Regions from separate parts of the Streptomyces sp. NPDC030820 genome, predicted to be linked through region 1. Evidence: riboswitches for the same ligand, from Rfam matches in the RefSeq annotation. Region 1 holds a riboswitch; the other holds the start of a gene.
What was found. Region 1 has a riboswitch for S-adenosylmethionine ahead of ACZ418_RS42165 (aminotransferase class V-fold PLP-dependent enzyme). Riboswitches for the same ligand answer to the same signal wherever they lie in the genome.
Positions count from the first base shown of each region.

Region 2: it holds a riboswitch for S-adenosylmethionine, as region 1 does, so the genes downstream of both, thrC (threonine synthase) here and ACZ418_RS42165 (aminotransferase class V-fold PLP-dependent enzyme) in region 1, are expected to answer to the same signal.

Region 1 covers NZ_JBVIEB010000029.1:24,827-29,810, forward strand. The annotation lists gene ACZ418_RS42150 (hypothetical protein) at 1-167, opposite strand, end outside; gene ACZ418_RS42155 (rhomboid family intramembrane serine protease) at 323-1,066, shown strand; gene ACZ418_RS42160 (Lrp/AsnC family transcriptional regulator) at 1,063-1,344, shown strand; gene ACZ418_RS42165 (aminotransferase class V-fold PLP-dependent enzyme) at 1,378-2,739, opposite strand; SAM riboswitch class IV at 2,900-3,016, opposite strand; gene trpD (anthranilate phosphoribosyltransferase) at 3,092-4,156, opposite strand; gene qcrB (cytochrome bc1 complex cytochrome b subunit) at 4,275-4,984, opposite strand, start outside.
Region 2 covers NZ_JBVIEB010000004.1:499,608-504,591, forward strand. The annotation lists gene ACZ418_RS14120 (cold-shock protein) at 1-153, opposite strand, end outside; gene ACZ418_RS14125 (MoaD/ThiS family protein) at 585-860, opposite strand; gene thrC (threonine synthase) at 857-2,140, opposite strand; SAM riboswitch class I at 2,158-2,298, opposite strand; gene ACZ418_RS14135 (glucosyl-3-phosphoglycerate synthase) at 2,431-3,375, shown strand; gene ACZ418_RS14140 (alpha,alpha-trehalose-phosphate synthase (UDP-forming)) at 3,448-4,950, shown strand; gene otsB (trehalose-phosphatase) at 4,938-4,984, opposite strand, start outside.

The DNA.
Region 1 (4,984 bases):
TCGATGGTCTCACTGACCACCTCGCGCTCCTCCACGGTCGGCTCGCCGGCCAGATCGAGGTGGACGTACTCGACGACCTTCGAGGAACGCGTCACGTCGAACCGGGTGAGGTTGCCGCACAGGGTGCAGCGCCATCGGGTGGTGGCGGTCGGCAGGAGAACCGTCATCGTGGCTGTCCGCTTCCTTCTCGTAGTCGCTCACCGCGCCGCCGGCCGACGCGTGTGGCCGTAACCCTACGGCCTGGCGGCAACTCGCCGCTGGTCCATCCATGGCGGCGAGGCGGTCTGTCCGCGTGCGTCCCGTTACGTCATGCTCTGTATTCATGATCAGCGCGTGGAGCACGGCGGCCGGCAGGGCCTTCAGAGCGGTCCGGAGCACATCAGCACCCATGACGTACGGCCTCATCGCCCTGTGCTGTCTGCTGTTCGTCCTGGGTCCGGCCTCGGGGCTCACCCCGGCATACGGCTCCGGGGACGGGCTGCTCGCCGCGCAGCGGGCGTACTTCCGGCGCTGGGGCGTGGTGCCGGCCGATCTGTTCGCCAGACCGGTGCGCGAGGCCCTGACCCCCGCCACGGCCCTGTTCGTGCACGGCAGCTGGGTGCATCTGCTCGGCAACATGCTCTTCCTCTTCGTCTTCGGCGCGATGACCGAGGAACGGATGGGCCGGGTCGCGTTCACCCTCTTCTACGTCGGCTGCGGCTATCTCGCCCTGCTCGGCTACGCGGTCGCCAATGCCGCCTCCGAGCAGTCGCTGGTGGGCGCGTCCGGGGCGATCTCGGCGGTCCTCGGAGCGTTCCTCTACCTGTTCCCCCGCGCCCGTGTGACCAGTCTTCTGCCTTTTCTGTTCTTCCTGCCACTGCGGTTTCCCGCGTGGATCGTGCTGCCGTTCTGGGCGGCGCTGCAGTGGGCGGCGGCGCAGCAGAGCACCGACGGGCCCGGGGTGGCGTATCTGGCCCACCTCGTCGGCTTCGGTCTGGGCTTCGGCTACGCGTGGGTGCGTTACGGCCGTACCACTAGAGTGAAGTACGCCCCAGCTCCGGCACCCGAGGGAGAGAACCAGCCGTGATCACCGCGATCGTCCTCATCAAGACCAGCGTGGACCGGATCCCCGAGATCGCGGAGCAGATCGCTTCGCTGGAGTCGGTGAGCGAGGTTTTCTCCGTCACCGGCACGTATGACTTGATCGCGATGGTCCGGGTGCGGCAGCACGATGATCTGGCCGATGTCATCCCCGGCCGGATCAGCAAGATCCCCGGCGTCGAGGGCACGGACACGCACGTGGCGTTCCGGACGTACTCGCAGCACGACCTGGAAGCGGCGTTCTCGATCGGCCTGGACAACTAGGGGCGCGGCGAGCGCGCCCCTTCGGGGTGCTGATCACACCGCCGGAACGCAGCGGCCGTCCTCTGTCCGGTACGTCCACTTCGCGCCCTCGGTCACGAGTTCCCGGACCGCCGTGACGAAGCGCTCGACGTGCTCGTCCGGGGTGCCCGCGCCGAAGCTCACGCGGATGGCGTTGAGGGACTTCTCGCCCGGCGCGGCCTCGGGGGCGCCGCATTCGCCCTGGGTCTGGGGGTCGCTGCCCAGGAGGGTGCGGACCAGGGGGTGGGCGCAGAAGAGGCCGTCGCGGACGCCGATGCCGTACTCGGCGGACAGGGCCGCGGCGAAGTGGGAGCTGTTCCAGCCCTCGACGACGAAGGAGATCACGCCGACGCGCGGGGCGTCGTCACCGAAGAGGGACAGCACCCTCACCTGGGGGACCTCGGCCAGGCCCGCGCGGACCCTGGCGATCAGGTGCTGCTCGCGCGCGACCAGGGTGTCCCAGCCGGCCTCGGTGAGCGCCTTGCAGGCCGACGCGATGGAGTAGGCGCCGATCACATTGGGTGACCCCGCTTCGTGCCGGGCGGCGCTCTCGTGCCACTCCACGTCCACGCCGCCGTCCGGGCGCCGGGCCACCTTGCGGCTGGCGCCCCCGCCCGCGAGGTAGGGCTCGGCGGCGCGCAGCCAGTCGGCGCGGCCGGCCAGGACACCGGAGCCGAAGGGGGCGTACAGCTTGTGGCCCGAGAAGGCGACCCAGTCGACGTCCAGGTCACGGACGGACACGGGGTGGTGGGGGGCCAGCTGGGCGGCGTCCAGGACGATCCGGGCGCCGTGGGCGTGGGCGGCCGCCGCCAGCTCCCGTACGGGCCACAGCTCGCCGGTGACGTTCGAGGCGCCGGTGACGCAGACCAGGGCCGGGCCGTACGGGTCGCGGTCGGCCAGGGCCCGCTCCAAGGCCGCGACGGCCTGCTGCGGGGTGCGCGGGGCGTTGAGGTAGGTGACGCGGGCGTCCTGCCAGGGCAGCAGGGAGGCGTGGTGCTCGGTCTCGAAGACGAAGACCTGGCAGTCGGCCGGGAGGGCGCGGGCCAGGAGGTTCAGGGAGTCGGTGGTGGAGCGGGTGAAGACCAGCTGGTCGTCGGGGCGGCAGTCCAGGAACTCGGCGACCGTCCGGCGGGCGTTCTCGAACAGGTCGGTGGAGAGCTGGGAGAGGTAGCCGGCGCCACGGTGGACGCTGCCGTAGTACGGCGCGTAGGCGGCCACGTCGTCCCAGACGCGCTGCAGGGCGGGGGCGCTGGCCGCGTAGTCGAGGGCCGCATAGGTGACCTCGCCGCCGGTGACGAGCGGGACGGTGACATCCCGCCCCAGAACGGGCAGCGGGGAGCAGACGGACTGGTCGGAGGCAGCGGTGAAGACGGACATGGGTGAACTCCCGTGAGGACGTACGAGAAAAGACGTACGTGAAGAAGAGGAAAAGGGTGTGCGGAGGCGGGGCTCGGCGGCCCTATCGCATTCGCTTGCTCACGGAAGGCTCCCTCGATGACCAGGACCCCTGGTCCCGCGCTCTCAGCAGCGCGCGAGGGGTCCGCGCTTGCCGTAGACCTCGCTGCCTACGGCCTGGTCCTCACCCGGGGCACCCCGCCACGGACGGAGGGTTGCCGGACAGCCGGCCGGGGCCGAATGGCTGTCACTCATGACCTGGTACAGGAACGTACGGGAAATGATCGCCGTCCCGCAACCCGAGTCCGGATTGCGGGACGACCGTCGGTGACCGCTAGGCGTTGCTCGCCGCCACCCACCGCTCCAGCGTCCGCTTCGCCGCCCCCGAGTCGATCGACTCCGCCGCCTTGGCCATGCCGGCCCGCAGCTGGTCGGCGAGCGGGGCGTCCGTCGGGTGCAGGGCCACGAGGGCCGCCGCCGAGTTCAGCAGCACCGCGTCCCGTACGGCCCCCGTCTCACCGTCGAGCACCCGGCGGGCGACCTCCGCGTTGTACGACGCGTCCGCGCCGCGCAGGGCCTCCACGGGGACGAGGTCGATGCCGACGTCCCTCGGGTCGAAGGTCTCCTCGGTGACCTTGCCGTCCCGGACGACCCACACCCGCGAGGTGGCGGTCGTCGTCAGCTCGTCCAGGCCGTCGTCGCCGCGGAAGACCAGGGAGGAGTTGCCTCGCTCGGCGAGGACGCCGGCCACGATCGGGGCCATCCGCAGATCCGCCACGCCGACGGCCTGGGCGCGGACCCTGGCCGGATTGGTCAGCGGACCGAGGACGTTGAAGGTCGTACGGATGCCCAACTGGCCACGGGCTGCGGCCACATGGCGCAGCGCCGGGTGGAACTTCACCGCGAAGCAGAAGGTGATCCCGGCCTCCTCGGCGACCTGCGGGACCCGTTCCAGCGGGAGGTTCAGATTGACGCCCAGCTTCTCCAGCACGTCCGACGCGCCCGACGCCGAGGACGCCGCCCGGTTGCCGTGCTTGACGACCTTCGCGCCGGAGCCGGCGACGACGATCGAGGACATCGTGGAGATGTTCACCGTCTTGGCGCCGTCACCACCGGTGCCGACGATGTCGACGGTCTCCCCCGGCACCTCGATGACGTTCGCGTGGGCGTACATCGCGCGGACGAGCCCGGTGATCTCCTCCACCGTCTCGCCCTTGGCGCGCAGGGCCACGGCGAATCCCGCGATCTGCGCGTCCGTCGCCTCCCCGCGCATGATCCGGTCCATCGCCCATGCCGTGGCGTCCGCGCTCTGGTCCCGGCCCTCCAGCAGGGCGTTCAGTACCTCGGGCCAGGAACGGCCCGCCGCGGTGTCGCCTCCAGCGGGGGTCACAGCGCTCATCAGCCGCTCCTGGTGTCGTGAGAACAGTGTGATCCCAGCCTATCCACCCCAGGGCACGGCGAAGGGCCCCGTCCGTAAGCCGGACGGGGCCCTTCAGCGTGGCGTGGCGACGCGGTGATCAGTGGTGGCCGTGGCCGCTCGTGATCTCCTTGTACTCCTCGACGGTCGGCTTCGGGATCTGGTTGTCCTCGCCGTAGTAGGCGTTGGACAGCTTCACCCGGAGCTTCTCCGAGGCCGGCACCTTGCGCTCGACACCGTTCTCGTCGACCGTCGGGCCGATCTCGGCCGGCACGTACTGGTGGTGGGCCGTGAGGGTGTGCAGCTGCTCCTGGCTGAGCGCCTCGTGCACCTCGATGAACTCACCGTGCGGCAGCCGCTTGATGATGCCGGTCTCGCGACCGTGCAGCACCTTGTCGCGGTCGCGACGCTGCAGACCCAGGCAGATCCGCTTGGTGACGATGAACGCGATGATCGGGCCGACGAAGAACCCGATCCGGACGAACCAGGTGACCGCGTTGATCGACAGGTGGAAGTGGGTGGCCCACAGGTCGTTGCCACCGCCGACCAGGGTGATCATGTACATCGTGACCCAGGCGACACCCAGACCGGTACGGGTCGGCGCGTTGCGCGGGCGGTCCAGGATGTGGTGCTCGCGCTTGTCGCCGGTGACCCAGGACTCGATGAACGGGTAGAGCGCCATCGCCGCCAGGACCACACCGAAGAGGACCAGCGGGATGAACACGCCCAGGACGAGCGTGTGACCCCAGAAGTTGATCTCCCAGCCCGGCATGAAGCGGATCAGACCCTCGGCGAAGCCCATGTACCAGT
Region 2 (4,984 bases), on a different contig from region 1:
GATCTCGAAGTCGACCCGCTGCCCCTCTTCCAGGGTGCGGTAACCGTCCATCTGGATCGCGCTGTAGTGGACGAAAACATCCGCACCACCGTCGACCGCGATGAAGCCGTACCCCTTCTCCGCGTTGAACCACTTGACGGTGCCCTGAGCCATGCCTAACTCCCCTATTACTGGCCCTTGCACAGATCCACACTTCGCGGACCCGGGTCAGACCTCACCCCCCATCGGTCGGGGGCGTGCGCCGGAACGCGTCGACCGCGGCTGAATGTATCTGTCCAACTGCCGTCTGCAACAGGTCAATCGGACGAGAATTCTGGACGGGAACGGTCCGGAATGTGGGGAGAATTCACCTGACTTCAGGGCAAGTCGGGCTCCATGAACCGCCACAAAAGCCGCATAGAACCCGCGCAGTTTGGCTACTTCTTGTCGGGTCTGCGGCATCAATACAGGGTCCCCGACCGGCGGTCCGGGAGCGTGTTCCCCAACTCTACCGCGCTCAATCACACAGAATTGCCCCCTCCGCTTCTCTCACGGAGGGGGCAATTCGATGAACAATGCGTAACTGAAGTTACCCAAGGTAACGATCAGCCGCCGGCGACGGCCGGAATGATGGAGACACCGGCGCCGTCCGGGGTCGCGGTCTCCAGGCCCTGCTCGAAGCGCACGTCGTCGTCGTTGACGTAGACGTTCACGAACCGGCGCAGCTTGCCCTGGTCGTCCAGCACGCGCGCGGCGATGCCGGTGTGGTTCTTCTCCAGGTCGGCGATGACCTCGGCGAGGGTGGCACCTTCGGCGGCCACTTCGGCCTGCCCGCCGGTGTAGGTGCGCAGGATGGTGGGGATGCGAACGGTCACGCTCATGCGAGGCCAGCCTCTCGGAAGGAGTCCAGGGTCGGTCGGATGGTGGCGGTCAGGCCGGTCCCGGCCACCGCGTCAAGGGTCTTCAGGCCGTCACCGGTGTTGAGCACCACCGTGGTCTTCGTCGGGTCCAGGACGCCGTCCTTGATCAGCTTGCGGGTGACGCCGACGGTCACACCGCCCGCCGTCTCCGCGAAGATGCCCTCCGTGCGGGCCAGCAGCTTGATGGCGTCGACGACTTCCTCGTCCGTCACGTCCTCCACGGCACCACCCGTGCGGCGCGCGATGTCCAGGACGTACGGGCCGTCGGCCGGGTTGCCGATGGCGAGGGACTTGGCGATGGTGTTCGGCTTCTGGGGACGGACCACGTCGTGGCCGGCCTTGAAGGCGGTCGACACCGGCGAGCAGCCCTCGGCCTGCGCACCGAAGATCTTGTACGGCTTGTCCTCGACGAGCCCCAGCTTGATCAGCTCCTGCAGACCCTTGTCGATCTTCGTGAGCTGGGAGCCGGAGGCGATCGGGACCACGATCTGGTCGGGCAGCCGCCAGCCGAGCTGCTCGCAGATCTCGTACGCGAGGGTCTTGGAGCCCTCGGCGTAGTACGGCCGCAGGTTGACGTTGACGAAGCCCCAGCCCTCGCCGGCCGGGTCGCCGATCAGCTCGGAGCAGAAGCGGTTCACGTCGTCGTAGTTGCCCTCGATGCCGACGAGGTCACCGCCGTAGATCGCGGCCATGACGACCTTGCCCTGCTCCAGGTCGTGCGGGATGAACACGCACGAGCGGAAGCCGGCCCGGGCGGCGGCGGCGCCGACGGCACCGGCGAGGTTGCCGGTGGAGGAGCAGGACAGGGTGGTGAAGCCGAAGGCGCGGGCGGCCTCCAGGGCCTGGGCCACCACGCGGTCCTTGAAGGAGTGCGTCGGGTTGCCGGAGTCGTCCTTGACGAACAGGCCGCCGGTGACGCCGAGTTCACGGGCGAGGTTGTCGGCCTTGACGAGCTTGGTCCAGCCCGGGTTCAGGTTCGGCTTGTCGGCCACGTCGGCCGGGACCGGCAGCAGCGGCGCGTACCGCCAGATGTTCGCGGGGCCGGACTCGATCCGGCGGCGCAGCTCTTCGGTGTCGTAGGCGGAGAAGTCGTAGGCGATCTCCAGCGGGCCGAAACACTCCTCGCAGGCGAACACCGGGCCGAGCGGGACGCGGTGACCGCACTCGCGACAGCTCAGGGCCGCGGCGGGACCGAGGTCGACGGTGGAATCGGTGGAGCTTGCAACTGTCTGCACAGCCATGGAGGCGAGGCCCTTTCTCCTCATCTTCCTCACGACGCATCTCGCCGTGAGACGGATTTGGCACCTTCCCTGGCCGGGAGCCTCGCGTGAACGAGTGCGGCTCAGGGGGGTTGCCGGGGCTTCATCGGGCCGTGTCCCTCTGCCCCTCTGGATGAGCGGTATGCGGTTGTGAGCGCCTGGCTGACCCCCGACATGCGATGGTCACCAGCGTTGTTCAAGACTGTAACCGAAGGCCAAGACAGTTGAGAGAGTCGTCCGAACCGCGAGACAACAGTGAGGAGCCGCCGACCGTGCTGGAAGAAGTCGAGCGCTGGCTGAGCACCCGCTCCTGGTCCGTGACCGATCGCCCCCTGCACAAGATCTTGGCCGCCAAGCAGCGTACGGGCCAGTCGGTGTCCGTCGTGCTGCCCGCGCTCAACGAGGAGGAGACCGTCGGCGACATCGTCGCGATCATCCGCCACGACCTGGTGGAGCGGGTCCCGCTCGTCGACGAGATCGTGGTGGTCGACTCCGGCTCCACCGACCGCACCTCCGAGGTCGCCGCCGCCGCGGGCGCCCGGGTCGTTCACCGGGACGAGATCCTGCCGCGCATCCCCGCCGTCCCCGGAAAGGGTGAGGTGCTGTGGCGCTCCCTGCTGGTGACCAGTGGGGACATCGTCTGTTTCGTCGACGCGGACCTGAAGGAGTTCTCCCCCGACTTCGTCACCGGGATCGTCGGCCCGCTGCTCACCGAGCCGGACGTGGACCTGGTCAAGGCGATGTACGACCGTCCGCTCGCCGGAACGGCCGGCCAGGGCGGCCGGGTCACCGAGCTGATGGCCCGCCCGCTGCTGAACATGCACTGGCCGCAGCTCGCCGGATTCGTACAGCCGCTGGGCGGCGAGTACGCGGCCCGGCGCTCGCTGCTGGAACAGCTGCCGTTCCCGGTCGGGTACGGCGTGGAGCTGGGCATGCTGGTGGACGCCCTGCACCTGGTGGGTCTCGACGCGCTGGCACAGGTGGACGTGGGCGTGCGCAAGCACCGCCACCAGGACGGGCAGGCGCTGGGCCGGATGGCCGCGGCGATCTACCGTACGGCCCAGCTGAGGCTGGCCCGCGGCCATCTGATCCGTCCCGCCCTCACCCAGTTCGAGCGGGGCGAGGACGGCTTCGAGCCGCGCACCTACTCGGTGGACACCGAGGAACGGCCGCCGATGGTGGAGATCGCCGAGTACGCCGAGCGCCGGGTGGCCTGAGTTGGTATACGGCCGCGACACCCGGCGTGGCCGTACGTTTGAGCGTTTCCGGGCCGGGCTAGGTTGAGGACCATGGCTTCCACGCAGGGTGCTGCCGAGAAGGCTCAGGTACTGGTCGCGTCCAACCGCGGCCCGGTTTCGTACACGGTGGACGACGAGGGGGCCGGCTCGCTGCGCGCCAAGCGGGGCGGCGGCGGGCTGGTCTCGGGGCTGTCGGCCATCGGATCGGACGCGGACTCGCTGTGGGTGTGCTCGGCGCTCGGCGACGGGGACCGGGAGGCCGTACGCCGTGCGGGCGGCGGGCTGCTGCCGGACGAGGACACCGGCGGGCAGCGGGTGCGGATGCTCGACATCGACGCGAGCGTGCACTCCGACGCCTACAACGGCGTCGCCAACTCGGTGCTGTGGTTCGTGCACCACATGCTCTACCAGACCCCGCTGGAGCCGGCCTTCGACGCGGAGTTCCGGCGGCAGTGGGCGTCGTACGAGGCCTACAACCGGGCGTTCGCCGAGGCGCTGGCCGAGGAGGCGGCCGAGGGGGCGGCGGTGCTGGTGCAGGACTACCACCTGTGCCTGGTGCCCGGGATGCTCCGCGAACTCCGCCCCGACCTGCGGATCGGCCATTTCTCGCACACCCCGTGGGCGCCCCCCGACTACTTCGGGCTGCTTCCGCAGGACATCCGAGAGCAGCTGATGGCGGGCATGCTCGGGGCGGACCGGGTGGCGTTTTTGACCTGGCGGTGGGCGACGGCCTTCCAGAGGTGCACCGAGGACCTGGATCCCGAGCGCTACCTGGTGGGCCGGCCCTCGGGCACCCCTCGATACGTGGAGCACCTGCGCGAGGGGCGTCGTCGTACGTACCTCGGCGTGCACTCCCTCGGCGCCGACGCCGACTTCCTGCGGGCCCGCGCGCACGAGCCGGACGTCGAGGAGCGGATGGCGGCCCTGCGGGCGGAGATCGGCGCGGGCCGCAAGGCCGTCGTCCGCGTCGACCGCACGGAGCTGTCGAAGAACATCGTGCGCGGCCTGCTCGCCTTCCGGCAGCTGCTGGAGGAGCACCCCGAGTGGCGGGAGCGGGTGGTGCACCTCGCGTTCGCGTATCCGTCGCGGCAGGACCTCGCCGTGTACCGGGACTACACGGCGGCGGTGCAGCGGATGGCCGAGGAGATCAACTCGGCTTACGGCACGCCCGGTTGGACGCCGGTCGTCCTCCACGTCCATGACGACTTCGCGCGCTCCCTGGCCGCCTACCGGCTGGCCGACGTGGCGCTGGTCAACCCCATCCGGGACGGCATGAACCTGGTCGCCAAGGAGGTGCCGGTCGTCTCCGACGAGGGGTGTGCGCTGGTGCTGTCGCGGGAGGCGGGGGCGTACGAGGAACTGGGCGGCAACGCGTTCGTGGTGAACCCCTACGACGTGCTGGAGACCGCGCGCGCCCTGCACGAGGCGCTGTCCCTGCCGCCGGAGGAGCGGGCGGACCGCACCAAGAGGCTGGCCGCGGCGGCCACCGCGCTTCCTCCGGCCCAGTGGTTCATGGATCAGCTGCAGGCGCTGGAGGAGCTTCAGTCCAGCTGAGCCGCGAGGGTCCGCAGCAGGCGGACGACCCCGG